DNA from 4 places in the Bradyrhizobium sp. BRP23 genome. Region 1 is predicted to be linked to each of the others. Evidence: predicted binding sites of a transcription regulator. Region 1 holds the regulator's gene; each other region holds the start of a gene.
What was found. Region 1 encodes PhoB, which activates phosphate uptake and scavenging genes when phosphate is short. Its sites were predicted from a motif close to TGTCATNNANCTGTCAT; they were not measured.

Region 1 (4,209 bases):
AAGGTGGAGCCGTGCGAGCCGGGCCCCATGCCGGCCGCCGCGTCCGCGGTCGCCAGCACCGCGCCGATCGGAAAGCCGCCGCCGAGCGCCTTGGCGAGCGACATCACATCCGGTGTGACGCCGGTGCGCTTGTAGGCAAAGAGCTCGCCGGTGCGGCCCATGCCGGTCTGCACCTCGTCGAAGGCGAGCAACAGGCCGCGCTCGTTACAGAGTTCGCGCAGCGCCCTCAGGAAGGTGTGAGGTGCAGAACGAACGCCACCCTCGCCCTGGATCGGCTCGATGAGAATGCCGGCGGTGTGCGGACCAATCGCCTTCTTCACGGCGTCGAGGTCGCCGTGCGGCACCTGATCGAAGCCGTCCATCGGCGGACCGAAGCCCTCGAGATATTTCGCAGAGCCGGTGGCGGCGAGCGTCGCCAGCGTGCGGCCATGGAAGGCACCCTCGAAGGTGATCATGCGGTAACGTTCCGGATGCCCCTTGGAGAAGTGATGGTGGCGCACCAGCTTGATCACGCCTTCCAGCGCCTCGGCGCCGGAATTGCAGAAGAACACGAAGTCCGCAAAGCTCTCATTGCAGAGGCGGCTTGCGAGCTTCTCGCCGTCAGGGCTCTGGAACAGGTTCGACATGTGCCAGAGCTTGGTCGCCTGCTCCTGCAACGCCTTGACCAGCGCGGGATGGACATGGCCGAGCGCATTCACCGCGACACCCGAGGTGAAATCGAGATAGCGATCGCCGTTGGTCGCGATCAGCCAGCAGCCTTCGCCGCGCTCGAAACCGAGGTCGGCCCTGGCGAAAACGGGGAGCAAATGCGGCGCTGCGCTGTTAGTCATGACGTCACTTGAATGTTGCGGACGGTGTGAGACATGCATTGCGCGACGCACCATCGACCGGCCCCGGAAAACGAAACGTGCCGCCTTTTAAGGGCGGCACGTGGCACTATCTTATGCCTGGCAAGACGGGTGTCAATGCCGCCCGGAAAGCCTCGCGAAACGCTGATTCCGTAGTCTTGCGGTGCCGATTTTGCGGGTTTTTCACCACGGAACATGTGGAAGCGAGTCGGCGGACTCTTGCGCGGGAGTCACGCCATATTGTAGCGTTTGGACTGTCAGATACGACATCTCGTGCAGCAGTTCTGATCCCAGAAGTCCTCATGTACCGGCGTAAACGTTCGGGCGTCTTGAGCGCGCCCGGCGAGCCTTAAGGGATTCTGACGGCACGGGTTTTTCAAGGCTAAAGCATTCGCTGCGAAGGCCCCAGGATGGCAGGCGCGCAGCGAGGGAAAGGGTGCAATGACGGTTTTGACCTGGTCCGATGATCGCGTCGAGCAGCTGAAGAAGCTCTGGGAGGCCGGACTTTCGGCCAGCCAGATCGCGGCGGAGCTCGGCAATGTGACCCGCAATGCCGTGATCGGCAAGGTGCACCGGCTCGGCCTGTCCGGCCGCGCCAAGAGCCCTTCATCGGCAGCGCCGCGGCCGCGCAAGGCACGGCCCGCGCAGCATATGATGCGGGTGACCCGCCCCGTCGCGCGCGGCAACACCGCGTTGGCGCAGGCCTTCGAGGTCGAGTTGGAAGCCGAGCCGGTTACCTACGACAACGTGGTGCCGATGAGCCAGCGGCTGTCGCTGCTGGAATTGAACGAGGCGACCTGCCACTGGCCGGTCGGCGATCCCTCGAGCCCGGATTTCTTCTTCTGCGGCGGCAAGGCGCTCTCCGGCCTGCCCTATTGTGCCCAGCATTCGCGCGTGGCCTATCAGCCCGCAGCGGATCGCCGTCGCGCAGCACCGAAACCGGGCACGCGGTGAGCTTGCGGAATTCCCTGATCGCCAAGCTTTGATCGCCAAGCTTGATCGCCAAGACTGCAGCCGTCATACGATGACGGCTCCCAATCGCCCGGTGTCATCCCCGCGAATGCGGGATCCGTAACCGCGGGGCGCAATCGTTGCGCGAGATGGTCACTCCGAGTCTTCGCCAAACCACGTCCTGTGGCTAATCGCGAAGAGCGCAAGCGCTCGCGCTGAGATCCCGGGCTCACGCTGCGCGCGCCCCGGGATGACGGCCGAGATCGGCGCCGCAGTTCGCCAAACCAGCTGTCGCTGGCGCCTTACGTCTGCTCAGCCTTCGCGAAGCGATCGTCCAGCGCGTAGCCGGCGCCGCGGACGGTGCGGATCGGGTCCTGCTCGCGGCCAAGATTGAGCAGCTTGCGCAGGCGGCCGATATGGACGTCGACGGTGCGCTCGTCGATGTAGATGTCGCGGCCCCAGACGCTGTCGAGCAGCTGCTCGCGCGAGAACACGCGGCCGGGATGCTCCAGGAAGAACTCCAGCAGGCGATATTCGGTCGGACCGAGATCGATCGGCCGGCCCGAGCGCGCCACGCGGCGCTTGTCGCGGTCGAGCTCGATATCGCCATAGGCGAGCACGGTGGCGAGGCGCTCGGGACTCGCACGCCTGAGCAGGCCCTTCACGCGCGCAAGCAGCTCCGGCACCGAGAACGGCTTGACGATATAATCATCCGCGCCGGTCGCGAGCCCGCGCACCCGTTCGCTCTCCTCGCCGCGCGCGGTGAGCATGATGATCGGCAGCTGCTTGGTCTCGGGGCGGGTCCGAAGCCGCCGGCACAGCTCGATGCCTGACAGGCCCGGCAGCATCCAGTCGAGCACGATCAGATCGGGAATGTGCTCCTTGAGGCGGGTGTCGGCGTCATCGCCGCGCATCACCGTCTCGACGTCATAGCCGTCGCCTTCGAGGTTGTAGCGAAGAAGCTCGGTGAGAGCTTCCTCGTCCTCAACCACCATAATGCGTGCGCCCATGTGGTCGTAGCTCCTTAAGTCGTCAGGTGTTCGGCACCGTCGTGGCGAAGGTCGTCATGTCGCCCTTCGGCCGCTTGTCGGTGATCGCCTGGCCCTCGATCATGTAGAACACGGTCTCGGCGATGTTGGTGGCGTGGTCGCCGATCCGCTCGATGTTCTTGGCACAGAACATCAGGTGGATGCAGAACGAGATGTTGCGCGGATCCTCCATCATGTAGGTGAGGAGCTCGCGGAACAGCGAGGTGCAGATGGCGTCGACTTCTTCGTCGCCCTTCCACACCGCCATCGCCGCCGGCAGGTCGTGCGCGGCATAGGCGTCCAGCACCGACTTGACCTGCTGCTGCACGAGGTCGGTCATGTGCTCCAGGCCGCGGAACAGCTTGAGCGGATGGAAATCCGTCTCCAGCGCCGCGACGCGCTTGCCCATGTTCTTGGCGAGATCGCCGATGCGCTCGAGATCGGTCGCAACGCGCATCGCGCCGACGATCTCGCGCAGGTCGACGGCCATCGGCTGGCGGCGGGCGATGGTGAGCACGGCGCGCTCCTCGATGCGCTTCTGCAGCGCGTCGAGCTCGACGTCGGTGGCGACGACGCGCTGGCCGAGCGCGACGTCGCGGCGGATCAGCGCGTCGACGGAATCGACGATCATGCGCTCGGCGATGCCGCCCATCTCGGCGACCAGGCGGGTGAGCTCCTGAAGGTCGCTGTCGAAAGCCTTTACGGTATGTTCAGAACCCATGTTCCGTCTCCTCAGCCGAACCGGCCGGTGATGTAATCCTGCGTGCGCCGATCGCTCGGCGACGTGAAGATCTTGCTGGTGTCGTCGAACTCGATCAACTCGCCGAGATACATGAAGGCGGTCTTGTCGGAAACGCGCGCCGCCTGCTGCATGTTGTGGGTGACGATCGCGATCGTGTAGTTCTCGGACAATTCCTGGATCAGCTCCTCGACCTTGGCGGTCGAGATCGGGTCGAGCGCCGAGCAGGGCTCGTCAAACAGGATCACCTCGGGCCGCACCGCGACGGTGCGGGCGATGCAGAGGCGCTGCTGCTGGCCGCCGGAGAGCGACAGGCCGGAGGCATTGAGCTTGTCCTTGACCTCGTTCCACAGCGCGCCACCACGCAGCGCCTTCTCGACGCGGTCGTCCATCTCGGACTTGGAGATCTTCTCATAGAGACGAATGCCGAAGGCGATGTTCTCGTAGATCGTCATCGGGAACGGCGTCGGCTTCTGGAACACCATGCCGACCCGGGCGCGGAGCAGGTTGAGGTCGAGCTTGGGGTCGAGGATGTTGGTATGGTCGAGTAACAGCTGACCGTCGGCGCGCTGGCCCGGATAGAGGTCGTACATCCGGTTGAAGATGCGCAGCAGGGTGGACTTGCCGCAGCCGGACGGGCCGA
Region 2 (4,209 bases), on a different contig from region 1:
CCGCCGTCGGCGAGCGCAGGGTTGGCATAGGAGACATAGACCACGTGCGAGAGGTCGCCGCCGACCAGCGGCTTCAGCGCCTCGCGCAGCTTGACGAAATTCTGCGGCAGCTCGCGCTGGAGCGCATCGCGGGAATCGTCGACGCTCGCCAACACGCCGGAGCGGCGGAACAGCGCGCGCTCGGTCGCGGTTTCGACGATGACGTCGGCGACGAGGCCGGAGAAATAGACGTCGTTGGCACCGACCGAGAGCAGCACGAGATCGAGCGTGCGATCGGGCTGGCGCTTCTTCGCCGCGGTGACGGCTTCCCGCAGCTCGGCGACCTGCGCATTCACGCTGGTGTTGCAGACGCCGGTCTTGCCGGGCGGGCATTCGCGGGCGCGCTGCGAGCCGAGCAGCCCGTCGCCGATGCTCGCGCCGGTGCAGGCGAGCGGCAGGAAGGTCACGGCGATGTGGGTGTAGCGCACCGCGAGCGCCAGCGCGGTGCGCGCCTGATAGCTGTAGAGCGATCGATGGCACGGCGCATTGAACCAGAGCGCGCTGTAGCGCTGCCAGTTGGCGAGCGTATCCGGCGCCTCGCAGGCGCGGCCGCCCTTGAAGCCGTGGCGGCTCGGCCGGTAGTACTGCGCGCCGGCGGTGCCGAGATAGGAGCGGAAGCAGAAGCCTTCGTCCGACAGCGCCAGCGGCCGGTCCGGATTGCCTTCGCCGGAGGCGATGCTGTCACCGAGACCTGCGATGAAGATGTCGCGGACCTGGATCTCGGTCTGGATCCGCTGGGTCGGATCGGAGCCGGCCGAGACATCGACGGTCGTAACCGTCGGCTTGCCGTAGCGGACACGCAAATTGATCGGCTCGGCGCAGTCGAAGGTCGAGCTCTGCGGGCCATCGCCGTCATCGAACGACCAGGCGCAGGTGGCGCCGACCGGCACCGCGCCGGTCAGGCGCACCGTCACGGGATGGTCGATCGGCGTGATGTAGTTCTCTTTGACGTTGTCGCGGGTGCAGGGCTGGTTGACCCGGCCCTGCAGGTCGATGCAGAGCCGGTTGACCATGTTGCGGGCCCAGCCGCGGCCCTCGCTCTGGAGCTCGAGGGACTGTTCGGCGGCTAGAATGCTGCGGTTACGCGCGTTCTCGACATGGAGCAGGAAGTCGCGCTCCTCGCGGAAGAGCCGGAAGCGGTTACGCACCTCCCAGCTGATCTGCATGGTGCCGGCGTCCTGCGCGGCGGCGCGCTCGGGCAAAGCAAGGATGCCGGCAAGCAGCACGGCGCCGGCCGAGAGGGTGCGAAGGAATACGGAAATCATGGCCCGCGTCTTCAACGGCAAAGTTGAGGCGGAAATAAGAGAGGATTGTGCGCCTGCCCGCAACCTTTGCCTGATGATTCCGAGGGGCCTTGATTGCCGGCGGCGGCTTGATTGCCGGCGGCGCCTTGGGCGGCTCAGCGCTTGCCGGCCTGCCGCAGCAGCCGTTCGCGCTCCATCGGCGTCACCTCCTTGGGCAGGTTGGCCTGCGCGCAGGCTTCCGCCAGCCGCCGCCGCTCCTGCCACGGCGCGACCACATTCGTCCAAAGCTCGCGCGTGCCCATGATGGAGATGGCAAGGCCGAACGGGATCACGAAATAGAGAATACGGAACACCAGCAGCGTGGCCAGAAGCTCCTCGCGGCCGAACTGGGGCAGCGCCACGAGCATGGCGGCATCGAACACGCCGATCGAGCCCGGCGCGTGGCTGGCAAAGCCGATCAGGGTCGCCAGGATGAACACGACCGCGAGCGACATGAAGTCGATCGGCGGGTTGGCCGGCATCAAGAGGTACATTGCCGTGGCGCAGAAGCCGAGATCGACGACGCCGATCAGGATCTGCACCAAGGTCAGCGGCGCCGATGGCAGCACCACCTTCCAGCCCTTCTGGCCGAGCTCACGGCGCTTCTCGCCCATGCAGAGCCAGACCAGATACGCGCCGATCGATGCGAGACCGCCTAGGGCGATCAACCGGTTGAGCGAGGAGGGCAGCTGATCCATCGAGGAGGCCGCGTCCGGATGGATGGCCATGCCGATCGAGAGCACGAAGATGTTACCGAGCCAGAAGGTCAGGCCGGACAGGAAGCAGATCTTCGCGACGTCGATCGCGTTCAGGCCGTAGTCCGAATAGATCCGGAAACGGATCGCGCCGCCGGTGAAGACCGTGGCGCCGATGTTGTGCCCGATCGAATAGGACGTGAAGCTGGACAGCGCCGCGATGCGATAGGGCACGTGCTTCTTGCCGATCGTTCGCAGCGCAAAATAGTCGTAGAAGGTCAGCGTACAGAACGCGAAGAAGACGCAGATCGCCGCCAGCCCGATGTTGCCGCGGGGAATCTCCGTCAACGCGGTCAGGATGACCCCGGTATCGATGCCCTTGAGCGTCCGCACCAGCGTCGTGATCGCAAACGCGATGATGAAGATGCTCGCGGCGACGCCGAGCCGTCGCCAGCCGATCCATCTATTGAAGCCGCGTTTCAACGCGGGCAGCAGTCCGTGCATTCATCCTCCCGGCGGGGGGCAAGACCGACCGGGCCAGACATTGGCCGGTCGGGTGCGATCACGGCCAAAGGCAGGCATCGATCGCTAGGCATGATCCAGCTCATTTAAGGCAAAATCAGCGGCTTGTGCAGCCCTTGACAACAATAGGTTCTGCGTTCGGCGGGCAACTTTGTCATACGCGGTTCATATCGGCGGCGCGTTAAGCATATGAGTCGCGAAACCAGGCTCCATCCGCGCGCTCACCGTGCCGATACGATCTCAGATCCCGGCGCCGTCCGCATTGTTCCAACGCAGAGCCGTATCGGCGTTTTTGGAACGTCGATGCCGCGTGGTCGTTAGCCTCCATCAGCAATCGAACATGGCGGAATACGCGGCTTTTTCGTGCAAGCCGGCGCCTCCGTGTTCCCAAGACCCGAGAGGATCGGAACGATGGGACTGTTCACAAAAGACATCAAGACCATGAACGACCTGTTCGTACATCAGCTCCAGGACATCTATTACGCCGAGCAGCAGCTCACCAAGGCGCTGCCGAAGATGGCGACCAAGGCCACTGATCCGCAGCTGAAACAGGGCTTTTTGACGCACCTCGAGGAAACCAAGCAGCACGTTGCGCGGCTCGAGGAGGTCTTCAAGATGCACGGCGTCCCCGTGAAGGCGGTCGACTGCCCGGCGATCGATGGCATCATCGAGGAAGCCGACGAGACCGCCGGCGAAGTCGCCGACAAGGCGGTGCTCGACGCGGCCCTGATCAATGCGGCGCAGGCCGCGGAGCATTACGAGATCGTCCGCTACGGCAGCCTGATCGCCTGGGCCAAGCAGCTCGGCCGCAACGATTGTGCGGCGGTGCTCGCCAAGACGCTCGAGGAGGAGAAGGCGACCGACCAGAAGCTGACGACACTCGCCGAGAGCAAGGTGAATCTGCGCGCGGCGAGCTGAGTAGAGGAAACTACGAGCGCCGCGCGACGGTCCGCGCGGCGCTTGTGCTTGTTCGCTTCCCGCTGCCGTGGTGCTGCTTCGGTGCGCCGTCGCCAGGATCAGCAATGTGAGCGAACTCGCTCATCTTCCATTCACCACGTCCGGAGCAGGTTTGTAGCCGGTTACCGATCGTCCACCACTGTCGGCTCAAGTGCGGGTCGATAGGGGCCGGCAATGTATCAAGTTCTCTACTGTCTCACCGACGAGCATGACTGGCGACTGGTGGCCCTTGGGGGCGCGGTGTGCCTGCTCGCCAGCGCCGCGGCGATCAGCCTGTTTCAGCGCGCACGCGCGACGCACGGAGCCGGGCGCCTGGCCTGGATCGCCCTGGATGCGGCCGTGAGCGGATGCGGCATCTGGGCGACGCATTTCATCGCGATGCTGGCCTATGGCCCCGGGAGCGCCGGCGCCTACAACATCCCGGTGACAATTCTGTCGCTGATGCTTGCGATCTCCTTGACCTTCGTGGGCCTGAGCATCGCCGTGGCGTCCTCGCGCCCGGTGTGGATCGTCGTCGGCGGCGCCATCGTCGGCCTTGGTGTCGCGGCGATGCATTACACCGGCATGGCGGCGCTGGAGATGCCGGCACGGCTGGATTGGATCGGGAGCACGGTTGCCGCCTCGGTGCTGTTCGGAATCGTCTTCGCAGCGCTCGCGCTGTTCGTCGCCGCGCGAGGTGACGGCATTCGGCATGCGCTGAGCGCGACTGCTCT
Region 3 (4,209 bases), on a different contig from region 1:
TGCCGAGGTTTCCGCCGAGCAGGCCGTCGGTATAGACCTTGTAGACCAGCGTCTCCGTCGACTTGCCCGGACCGCCGCGGGTCATCGTGTCGATGATGCCGAACGTGTCGAAGAAGGCGTAGACGATGTTGACGACCAGGAGGAAGAAGATGGTCGGCGACAGCAGCGGGAAGATCACGGTCCAGAACCTGCGCATCGGGCGGGCGCCGTCGATCGCAGCCGCCTCGATCACGCTTCTGGGGATGCTCTGCAGGCCGGCGAGGAAGAACAGGAAGTTGTAGGAGATCTGCTTCCAGGCGGCGGCCAGGATGATCAGCGCTGCGGCCTGGTCGCCGTCGAGCAGTGGATTCCAGTCGATGCCCAGCGCCCGCAGGTAGCGCGAGAGCACGCCGAGCGAGGGATGCAGCATGAAGATCCAGAGCACGCCGACGACCGGCGGCGCCACCGCATAGGGCCAGATCAGCAGCGTGCGGTAGAGCATCGAGCCGCGCAGCGGCTTGTCTGCCATCACGGCCAGCAGCAGCGCGAACGACAGCGACGACACCGCGATCGCGAACGAGAAGAAGAAGGTGCGCAGGATCGCCTCGAAATAGGCGGGCTCCTTGAACAGCTCGATATAGTTCTCGAACCAGACGAAGCTGGTCGACAGGCCGAAGGCGTCCTGCAGCAGGAACGACTGGATCATCGCCTGCAAGGCCGGCCAGTAGAAGAAAATCAGGACGATCGCGAGTTGCGGCGCAACCAGCGCATAGGGCAACAGCTTCGATTGGAAAATGGCTTGCTTTTGCATGATGCCCCAGCGCGGCAGGCCGGGGGACCGGCCTGCCGCTTGTCGCCTTACTTCACGGCGGTCTTTTCGAACTGGCGCAGCATGGTGTTGCCGCGCTCGACGGCCGCGTCCAGCGCCTGCTTGGCGGTCTTCTTGCCGGCCAGCGCCTGCTCGATCTCCTCAGCCCAGACGTCACGGAGCTGCACCATGTTGCCGAGGCGCAGGCCGCGCGAATTCTCGGTCGGCTCCTTGTTGGTCAGCTCGAGCAGCGGCGTCTCCAGATAGGGCTGATCCTTGTAGAAGCCATCCGCCTTGGCCTTCTCATAGGCCGCCTTGGTGATCGGCAGATAGCCCGAGGCCTTGTGGATGTAGACTTGGCGATCGGTGTCCGAGAGGAAAGAGAAGAATTTGGCGACGCCCTTGTAATCGTCCGCCGGTTTGCCGCCCATTACCCAGAGCGAGGCACCGCCGATGATCGAGTTCTGCGGCGCGCCCTTGGCGTCCGGGTAATAGGGCATCGGCACCGCGGTGAAGGCGAACTTGGCCTGCGCCTTGACGTTGCCGAAGAACGCGGACGAGGTCAGGTAGAGCGGGCATTCGCCCGACGTGAAGCGGCCTTCGCCGGTGTTGGTGCGGCCGGCATAGTCGTAGGTCTTGTCCTTCTGGAGCTCGACCAGATTTTCGAGATGCTTGACCTGGAGCGGACCGTTGAAGGACAGCACGGTGTCGAAACCGTCGAGGCCGTTGGCCTTGCTGGCGAGCGGCACGTTGTGCCAGGCGGAGAGCTGCTCGAGATTGACCCAGGTGACCCAGGAGTTGGAGAAGCCGCAGGTGGCGTGGCCGGCCGCCTTCAGCTTCTTGGCGGCGTCGAACACTTCGGGCCAGGTCTTCGGCACCTCGACATTCGCTTTCTTCAGTGCGTCGAGGTTGACCCACATCACGGTCGAGGACGAGTTGAACGGGAAGGACAGCATCTCGCCCTTCGAGGTCGAGTAATAGCCGGTGATCGCAGGCAGATAGGCCTTCGGATCGAACTTCTCGCCGGTCTCGGCCATCAGCTTGTAGACCGGCTTCACGGCGCCGGTCGCTGCCATCATGGTGGCGGTGCCGACCTCGAACACCTGCATGATGTGCGGCGCGTTGCCGGCGCGGAACGCGGCGATGCCGGCGTTCATCGTGTCGGCGTAGTTGCCCTTGTAGGTCGGGATCACCTTGTAGTCGCTCTGCGTGGTGTTGAAATCGTTGGCGAGCCTGACGATGACGTCGTTGTTGGCGCCGGTCATCGCGTGCCACCACTGGATTTCGGTCACGGCAAGCGCCGGCGACGCGCCGAGACCAATTGTGAGTGCGACGGCCGCCGCCGTGCCAAAATGTCGAAGAGCCATCAAGAACCTCCCTTGCCCGTCACTAAAGAAGCGCTTGCGCTAGCAGCGCCATATGACGTTCACATGACTGTGTAAGCGGGAGAAACGAAAGCAGCAAGCGCGGCCAAATGGGAAGTTGTCAAATAGGCCAAGACGGAGCCGTCAGCCAACTCGTTCGCGCTGCACATGCGTGCGCGCGCCGCAGTGCGGCATTGAGATGAGGCACTATCGTGCCGCGGGCTCCGAACCTCTCCCACTTGCAAGCGGGAGAGGGAGCGCACCACCGTTGACGCTCGCCTTAGCTCAGCGTTTCCGCTCGGGACCGCAGACCGTGCCTTTTTCGACCATCGCGTCGATCTCGGCTTTGGAGTAGCCGAACTCGCCCAGCACCTCGGCCGCATGCTGGCTGAATTTCGGCGGCACGCGGCGCAGGCTCGGCTTGCTGCGATCGAGCCGGATCGGCGAGGCAACGCCCTTGTACCAGTCCTTCTCGATAATATCGCCACGCGCGATCGTGTGCGGATTGGTCAACGCCTGGTCGATCTTCTGCACGGGACCTGCAGGCAGGCCGGCCGCGAGCAGGCGGTTGCACAGCGGCTCGGCCTCGTGCTGGCTGAACACGGCGGCAAGCTCGGCGCGCAGTGCCTCGCGATTGGCGATGCGGTCCTTGTTGCGGGCAAAGCGCGGATCGGTGCCGAGCTCGGGCTTGCCGATCTCCTTCGCCAGCTTGCGGAAGGTGCCGTCATTGCCGACGCCGATGAAGATGTTGTCGGTCTTGGTCGGGAAGATCGCGTAAGGCACGAGGTTCGGATGCTCGTTGCCGGTGAGACCCGGCGGCTTGCCATGCATGAAATAATTCGCGGTGTGCGGATGCATGATGGCAAGGCCGGTCTCGTACAGCGTCGTCTCCAGGAACTGGCCCTTGCCCGACCGCTGCCGCTCCGACAGCGCCATCAATATGCCGATCGCCGCATAAAGTCCGGTGGTGATGTCGACCAGCGGCACGCCGATCCGCATCGGCCCGCTCTCGGGCGAGCCGGTCGCTGCGATCATGCCGGTCATGGCCTGGATGATGGCGTCATAGCCGGGGTTGCCGCCGCGCGGGCCGTCGGCGCCGAAGCCGCAGATCCGGCAATGCACGAGGCGGGGATATTTCTTGCTGAGGATTTCGTTGCCGATGCCCCATTTCTCCAGCGTGCCCGGCTTGAAATTCTCGATCAGGACGTCGGCGGTCTCCAGCATCTTGAGCAGCACGATTCGGCCGCCCTCGGAGGCGAGGTCGAGGCCGATCGAGCGCTTGTTGCGGTTGATGCCGACGAAATAGGCCGCATCCTCCTCGTGGAACGGAGGGCCCCATTCGCGCACCTCGTCGCCCGCGGGCGGCTCAACCTTGATCACGTCGGCGCCGTGGTCGGCGAGGATCTGGGTGCAGTAGGGACCGCCGAGCACGCGCGTGAGATCGATGACGCGCAATCCGCTCATGGCGCCCGTTGCTGCTTCAGTCATGCCTTCGCTTCCCTGTGTCGATCATTGGCTCACAGGCCTAGCGAGGTTTGTTTGCGCCAGCAATGGCGCCGAGCGTGGAGCCGCATGCGCCGGCGTGCAGCCATGCCGCGGGGTGGCAAATTCCCTCGGATGCGGCCGGCCCGAGGGGGGATTCCCGGGCCAGCCAATCCGCGCTGCCGATCAGACCACCGTCAGGCGAACGTCGACATTGCCGCGCGTGGCATTGGAGTACGGGCACACCTGATGCGCCTTCGCCACCAGCGCCTCGGCGTCTGCGCGGGCAAGGCCCGGCAGCGAGACCGCGAGGTCGATATCGAGGCCGAAGCCGCCCTCGGAGCGCGGGCCGATGCCGACGGTCGAGGTGACCGAGGCGTCGGCAGGCACCTTCGGGCCGCCCTGCGAGGCCACGAACTTCATCGCGCCGATGAAGCAGGCGGCATAGCCGGCCGCAAACAGCTGCTCGGGATTGTTGCCAGCGCCGCCGCCACCGCCGAGCTCCTTCGGCGTGGTGAGCTTGACGTCGAGCGCGCCGTCGAGGGTCGCAGCATGGCCGTCGCGGCCGCCGGTGGC
Region 4 (4,209 bases), on a different contig from region 1:
GCTCGGCGAGGGCAAGGACGGCAAGCCGGTGTACCTGAAGGACATCTGGCCGACGACCAAGGAGATCAACGCCTTCATGAAGAAGTTCGTGACCGCGTCGATCTTCAAGAAGAAGTATGCCGACGTGTTCAAGGGCGACACCAACTGGCGCAAGATCAAGACAGTCGAGAGTGAGACCTATCGCTGGAACATGTCTTCGACCTATGTGCAGAACCCGCCCTACTTCGAAGGCATGAAGAAGGAGCCGGAGCCGGTCACCGACATCGTCGAGGCGCGCATCCTCGCCATGTTCGGCGACAAGATCACCACCGACCACATCTCGCCGGCCGGCTCGATCAAGCTCACCTCGCCCGCCGGCAAATATCTCAGCGAGCACCAGGTGCGTCCGGCCGACTTCAACCAGTACGGCACGCGTCGCGGCAATCATGAAGTGATGATGCGCGGCACCTTCGCCAACATCCGCATCAAGAACTTCATGCTGAAGGGCGCGGACGGAAACATCCCCGAGGGCGGCCTGACCAAGCACTGGCCCGACGGCGAGCAGATGTCGATCTACGACGCCGCGATGAAGTACCAGGAAGAGAAGGTGCCGCTGGTGGTGTTCGCGGGTGCCGAGTACGGCAATGGCTCCTCGCGCGACTGGGCCGCCAAGGGCACGCGCCTGCTCGGCGTGCGCGCCGTGATCTGCCAGAGCTTCGAGCGCATCCACCGCTCCAACCTGGTCGGCATGGGCGTGCTGCCGCTGACCTTCGAGGAAGGCACCTCCTGGCAGTCGCTTGGGCTGAAGGGCGACGAGAAGGTGACCATCCGCGGCCTCGTCGGCGACCTCAAGCCGCGCCAGAAGCTGACCGCGGAGATCGTCTCCGGCGACGGTTCGCTGCAGCGCGTTTCGCTGCTCTGCCGCATCGATACGCTGGACGAGCTCGACTACTACCGCAACGGCGGCATCCTGCACTACGTGCTGCGCAAGCTCGCGGCGTAAACGCGGATTTGTGAATGATGGCTCACTGCGAAGTGAGTAGAAGCCTTAACGAAGGCGGCCTATCAAAGGCCGCCTTCGCGCGTTTGCGGTACGCTTCAGACGGGCCCGCCCGGCGGAAAACCTCCCTTTGGACGGTGGCCCGGATGGATGAATGTACCGCGCCCCGTAAGACTACGGTGACCATCCGGCGATAAGATTTCCCTCTGAGAGCAACGGTGTGCGGCGTTCGACATGACGACAATGACGGCTTCCCATCTGATTCCACGTTGGTCCGGCGCCCTCTGGTCGGGAGCTCTCGGCATATGTGCGATCATCGCCGTCATTCGTCCTGCCGAGGCTGAACCCCGCGCCGTCGTCGAATTGTTCACCTCGCAGGGCTGCTCCTCCTGCCCGCCCGCCGACCAGATCATCGGCGATCTCTCCAAGGACCCCTCCGTCATCGCGCTGAGCATGCCGATCGATTATTGGGACTATCTCGGCTGGAAGGACACACTGGCGGATTCGCGCTTCTCTGCACGGCAGCGTGCCTATTCGCGCATGCGCGGCGACCGCGAGGTCTACACGCCGCAGGTCGTGGTCAACGGCTCCACCCATGTCATCGGCAGCGATCGCACCGGCATCGAGAACGCGATCGGCAAGACCGACAAGGGCACTGGCGTGATGAGCGTGCCGGTGACGATGTCGCTCTCGGGCAAGCAGATCAACGTGTCGGTCGCCGCAAGCAAGGAGCCCACGGTCTCTAAGGGCGAGGTCTGGATCTGCTCGATCGCAAAGTCGGTGCCGATCGCGATCACCCGCGGCGAGAACAAGGGACAGCAGGTCACCTATCACAACGTGGTGCGCAGCCTGCTCAAGGTCGGCGACTGGACCGGCCGTCCGGAGAGCTGGACGGTGCCGATCGAGAACCTCACGCGCGACGGCGTCGACGGCGCGGTGGTCTACGTCCAGGACGGCAGCCGCGAGAGGCCGGGCCCGATGCTGGGTGCGGCCTACACGTCGCTGCATTGAAGCAGGCAGAACGTCTCAGCAATTGATGCTCGTCATTCCGGGGCGCGCCTCTTGGCGCGAACCCGGAATCCATTTCTCAGCTTGTGTGATGGTAAATGGATTCCGGGCTCGCGCTTCGCGCGCCCCGGAATGACGGCAGACCGGAAACATCTCGGCACAAACAAAAAAGGACCAACTTGCGTTGGCCCTCCTTGTCGTGCGTACAGACCCGATCCTGTTCGACCCCGGGGGGCTGGGGGCTGAGGAATCCGGAACCGAAAGGACCGGGTCAACGCACGTCACCCTTTTCGCAGTGCAGGGCGGCAGGCGGTTGGCGGAAAAGCGGCGATACTATGATTCCTGCTAACGATCCCGTGACGGTTTGCCGCGACGGAGTTCCACCCTTGCGTGTGTCCTGATGCGACGCCGATTCGATGGGTCGAGCCCCTTGCGATGCGGAACGGTTGGCGCAATCATGCAATTGTCACGAACGCGGTTCCGGGACGATCTTGGCGGACGCGGGTAGCCGTGCGATGAGGAGGCGCTTCCCATGAGTCTGACGTCGGAGGATGCCGATCCGAGCGAGCAGCGCGCGGCGGCGCGTCCTGCCGCGGCGCATGCGCAGCCGAACCGGGTGACGTTCAACCGGCTCGAGCTGCACCGGATTCTCAATCTCTACGGCCGCATGGTCGCCGACGGCGAATGGCGCGACTATGCCATCGACTTCCTGAAGGACCGCGCCGTGTTCTCGGTCTATCGCCGCGCCTCGGAAGTGCCGATCTATCGCATCGAGAAGGACCCGCGCCTGGCGCGCAAGCAGGGCATGTACAGCGTGATCTCGGCGACCGGCCTGATCCTGCGTCGCGGCCACGAGCTCGAGCGGGTGCTGCTGGTGATCGATCGCAAATTGGCGGTGGTGTAGACGAACCATCGATCGTCATTCCGGGGCGCGACGAAGTCGCGAGCTATGGTGCGCAATTGCGCACCCGAGAATCCATCCCTCCACCGCCCCTGCCGTCCAATGGATTCCGGGTTCGATGCTGCGCATCGCCCCGGAATGACGGATGAACTACTTCCCCGGCACCGTGCTTGCGCCCTCGCCGAGGTCGCGCTGCATCATCACGGTGTCCAGCCAGCGGCCGAATTTCAGCCCGACACTGGGATGCGTGCCGATCATCTTGAAGCCGCACCTTGTGTGCACGCCGATCGACCCGGCATTGGCGGAATCGCCGATGACAGCGATCATCTGGCGAAAGCCGCGCGCTTCGCATTCGACGATCAGCCGTTCCAGCAGCATTGAGCCGACGCCGCGGCGGTGGAAGGACGGATCGAGATAGATCGAGTTCTCCACCGTGAAGCGATAGGCGGGCCGCGGCCGGTAGGCGCCGGCATAGGCATAGCCGGCCACGCGGCCGTCCAGCATGGCGACGAAATAGGGATAGCCGCCGTCGATCAGCGCGCGATAGCGGCGCGTCATTTCCGAGAGGTCGGGCGGCTCCAGCTCGAACGTCGCCGTGCCCTCGCGGACGGCCTGCTGGTAGATGGCGGTGACGGCGGGGAGGTCGGCCTCGGTGGTGGGCCTGATATCGGGTGCGGACATGGGGGAAGGATAGAGCGTTCCCTGAGGGGCCGGAAGAGGCTGCGCTGCCTCCACACCCGTCATTGCGAGCGCAGCGAAGCAATCCAGAAATGCATCTGCGGAGGGGCTCTGGATTGCGTCGTCGCATCGGCGCAAAATTGCTGCGCAATTTTGTCGCGAGCTCCTCGCAATGACGGGGAGAGGCCGTACCCTCAAAACAAAAACCCCGGCCTTTCGGCCGGGGTTCGTGTCCGTTCTCTCGTCTCAGAGCTTACTCGCGCTGGCCGAGGAGCTGCAGCAGCAGCGTGAACAGGTTGATGAAGTTCAGGTACAGCGACAGTGCGCCGGTGATGGCCGAACGCTCTGCGACGTCACCGCCGGCCGAGGCATAGCCGTAGATGTAGTCGTTCTTCAGCCGCTGGGTATCCCAAGCAGTCAGGCCCGAGAACACCAGCACGCCGACCACCGACACGATGAACTGCAGCATCGAGCTGGCCAGGAACAGGTTCACCAGGCTGGCGAGAACGATGCCGATCAGGCCCATGAACAGGAATGAGCCCATGCCGGTCAGGTCACGCTTGGTGGTGTAGCCGTAGAGGCTCAGCGCACCGAAGGTCGCCGCGGTGATGAAGAACACCCGCACGATCGAGGTGTGCGTGAA

Region 2: the regulator PhoB is predicted to act here: its motif matches at 2,692-2,708, upstream of I6F24_RS29675 (YbhN family protein).
Region 3: the regulator PhoB is predicted to act here: its motif matches at 2,207-2,223, upstream of ugpB (sn-glycerol-3-phosphate ABC transporter substrate-binding protein UgpB).
Region 4: the regulator PhoB is predicted to act here: its motif matches at 2,441-2,457, upstream of I6F24_RS34715 (DUF2794 domain-containing protein).

The regions. Positions count from the first base shown of each region.
Region 1 covers NZ_JADYVW010000010.1:106,938-111,146, reverse strand. The annotation lists gene I6F24_RS25815 (aspartate aminotransferase family protein) at 1-830, opposite strand, end outside; gene I6F24_RS25810 (GcrA family cell cycle regulator) at 1,290-1,802, shown strand; gene phoB (phosphate regulon transcriptional regulator PhoB) at 2,102-2,809, opposite strand; gene phoU (phosphate signaling complex protein PhoU) at 2,832-3,548, opposite strand; gene pstB (phosphate ABC transporter ATP-binding protein PstB) at 3,560-4,209, opposite strand, start outside.
Region 2 covers NZ_JADYVW010000014.1:20,869-25,077, reverse strand. The annotation lists gene I6F24_RS29680 (hypothetical protein) at 1-1,304, opposite strand, end outside; gene I6F24_RS29675 (YbhN family protein) at 1,439-2,521, opposite strand; gene I6F24_RS29670 (ferritin-like domain-containing protein) at 2,951-3,457, shown strand; gene I6F24_RS29665 (EAL domain-containing protein) at 3,671-4,209, shown strand, end outside.
Region 3 covers NZ_JADYVW010000016.1:61,410-65,618, forward strand. The annotation lists gene ugpA (sn-glycerol-3-phosphate ABC transporter permease UgpA) at 1-790, opposite strand, end outside; gene ugpB (sn-glycerol-3-phosphate ABC transporter substrate-binding protein UgpB) at 838-2,154, opposite strand; gene I6F24_RS31385 (CaiB/BaiF CoA-transferase family protein) at 2,437-3,639, opposite strand; gene I6F24_RS31390 (organic hydroperoxide resistance protein) at 3,820-4,209, opposite strand, start outside.
Region 4 covers NZ_JADYVW010000022.1:73,518-77,726, reverse strand. The annotation lists gene acnA (aconitate hydratase AcnA) at 1-982, shown strand, start outside; gene I6F24_RS34720 (DUF1223 domain-containing protein) at 1,214-1,990, shown strand; gene I6F24_RS34715 (DUF2794 domain-containing protein) at 2,520-2,891, shown strand; gene I6F24_RS34710 (GNAT family N-acetyltransferase) at 3,039-3,569, opposite strand; gene I6F24_RS34705 (Bax inhibitor-1/YccA family protein) at 3,820-4,209, opposite strand, start outside.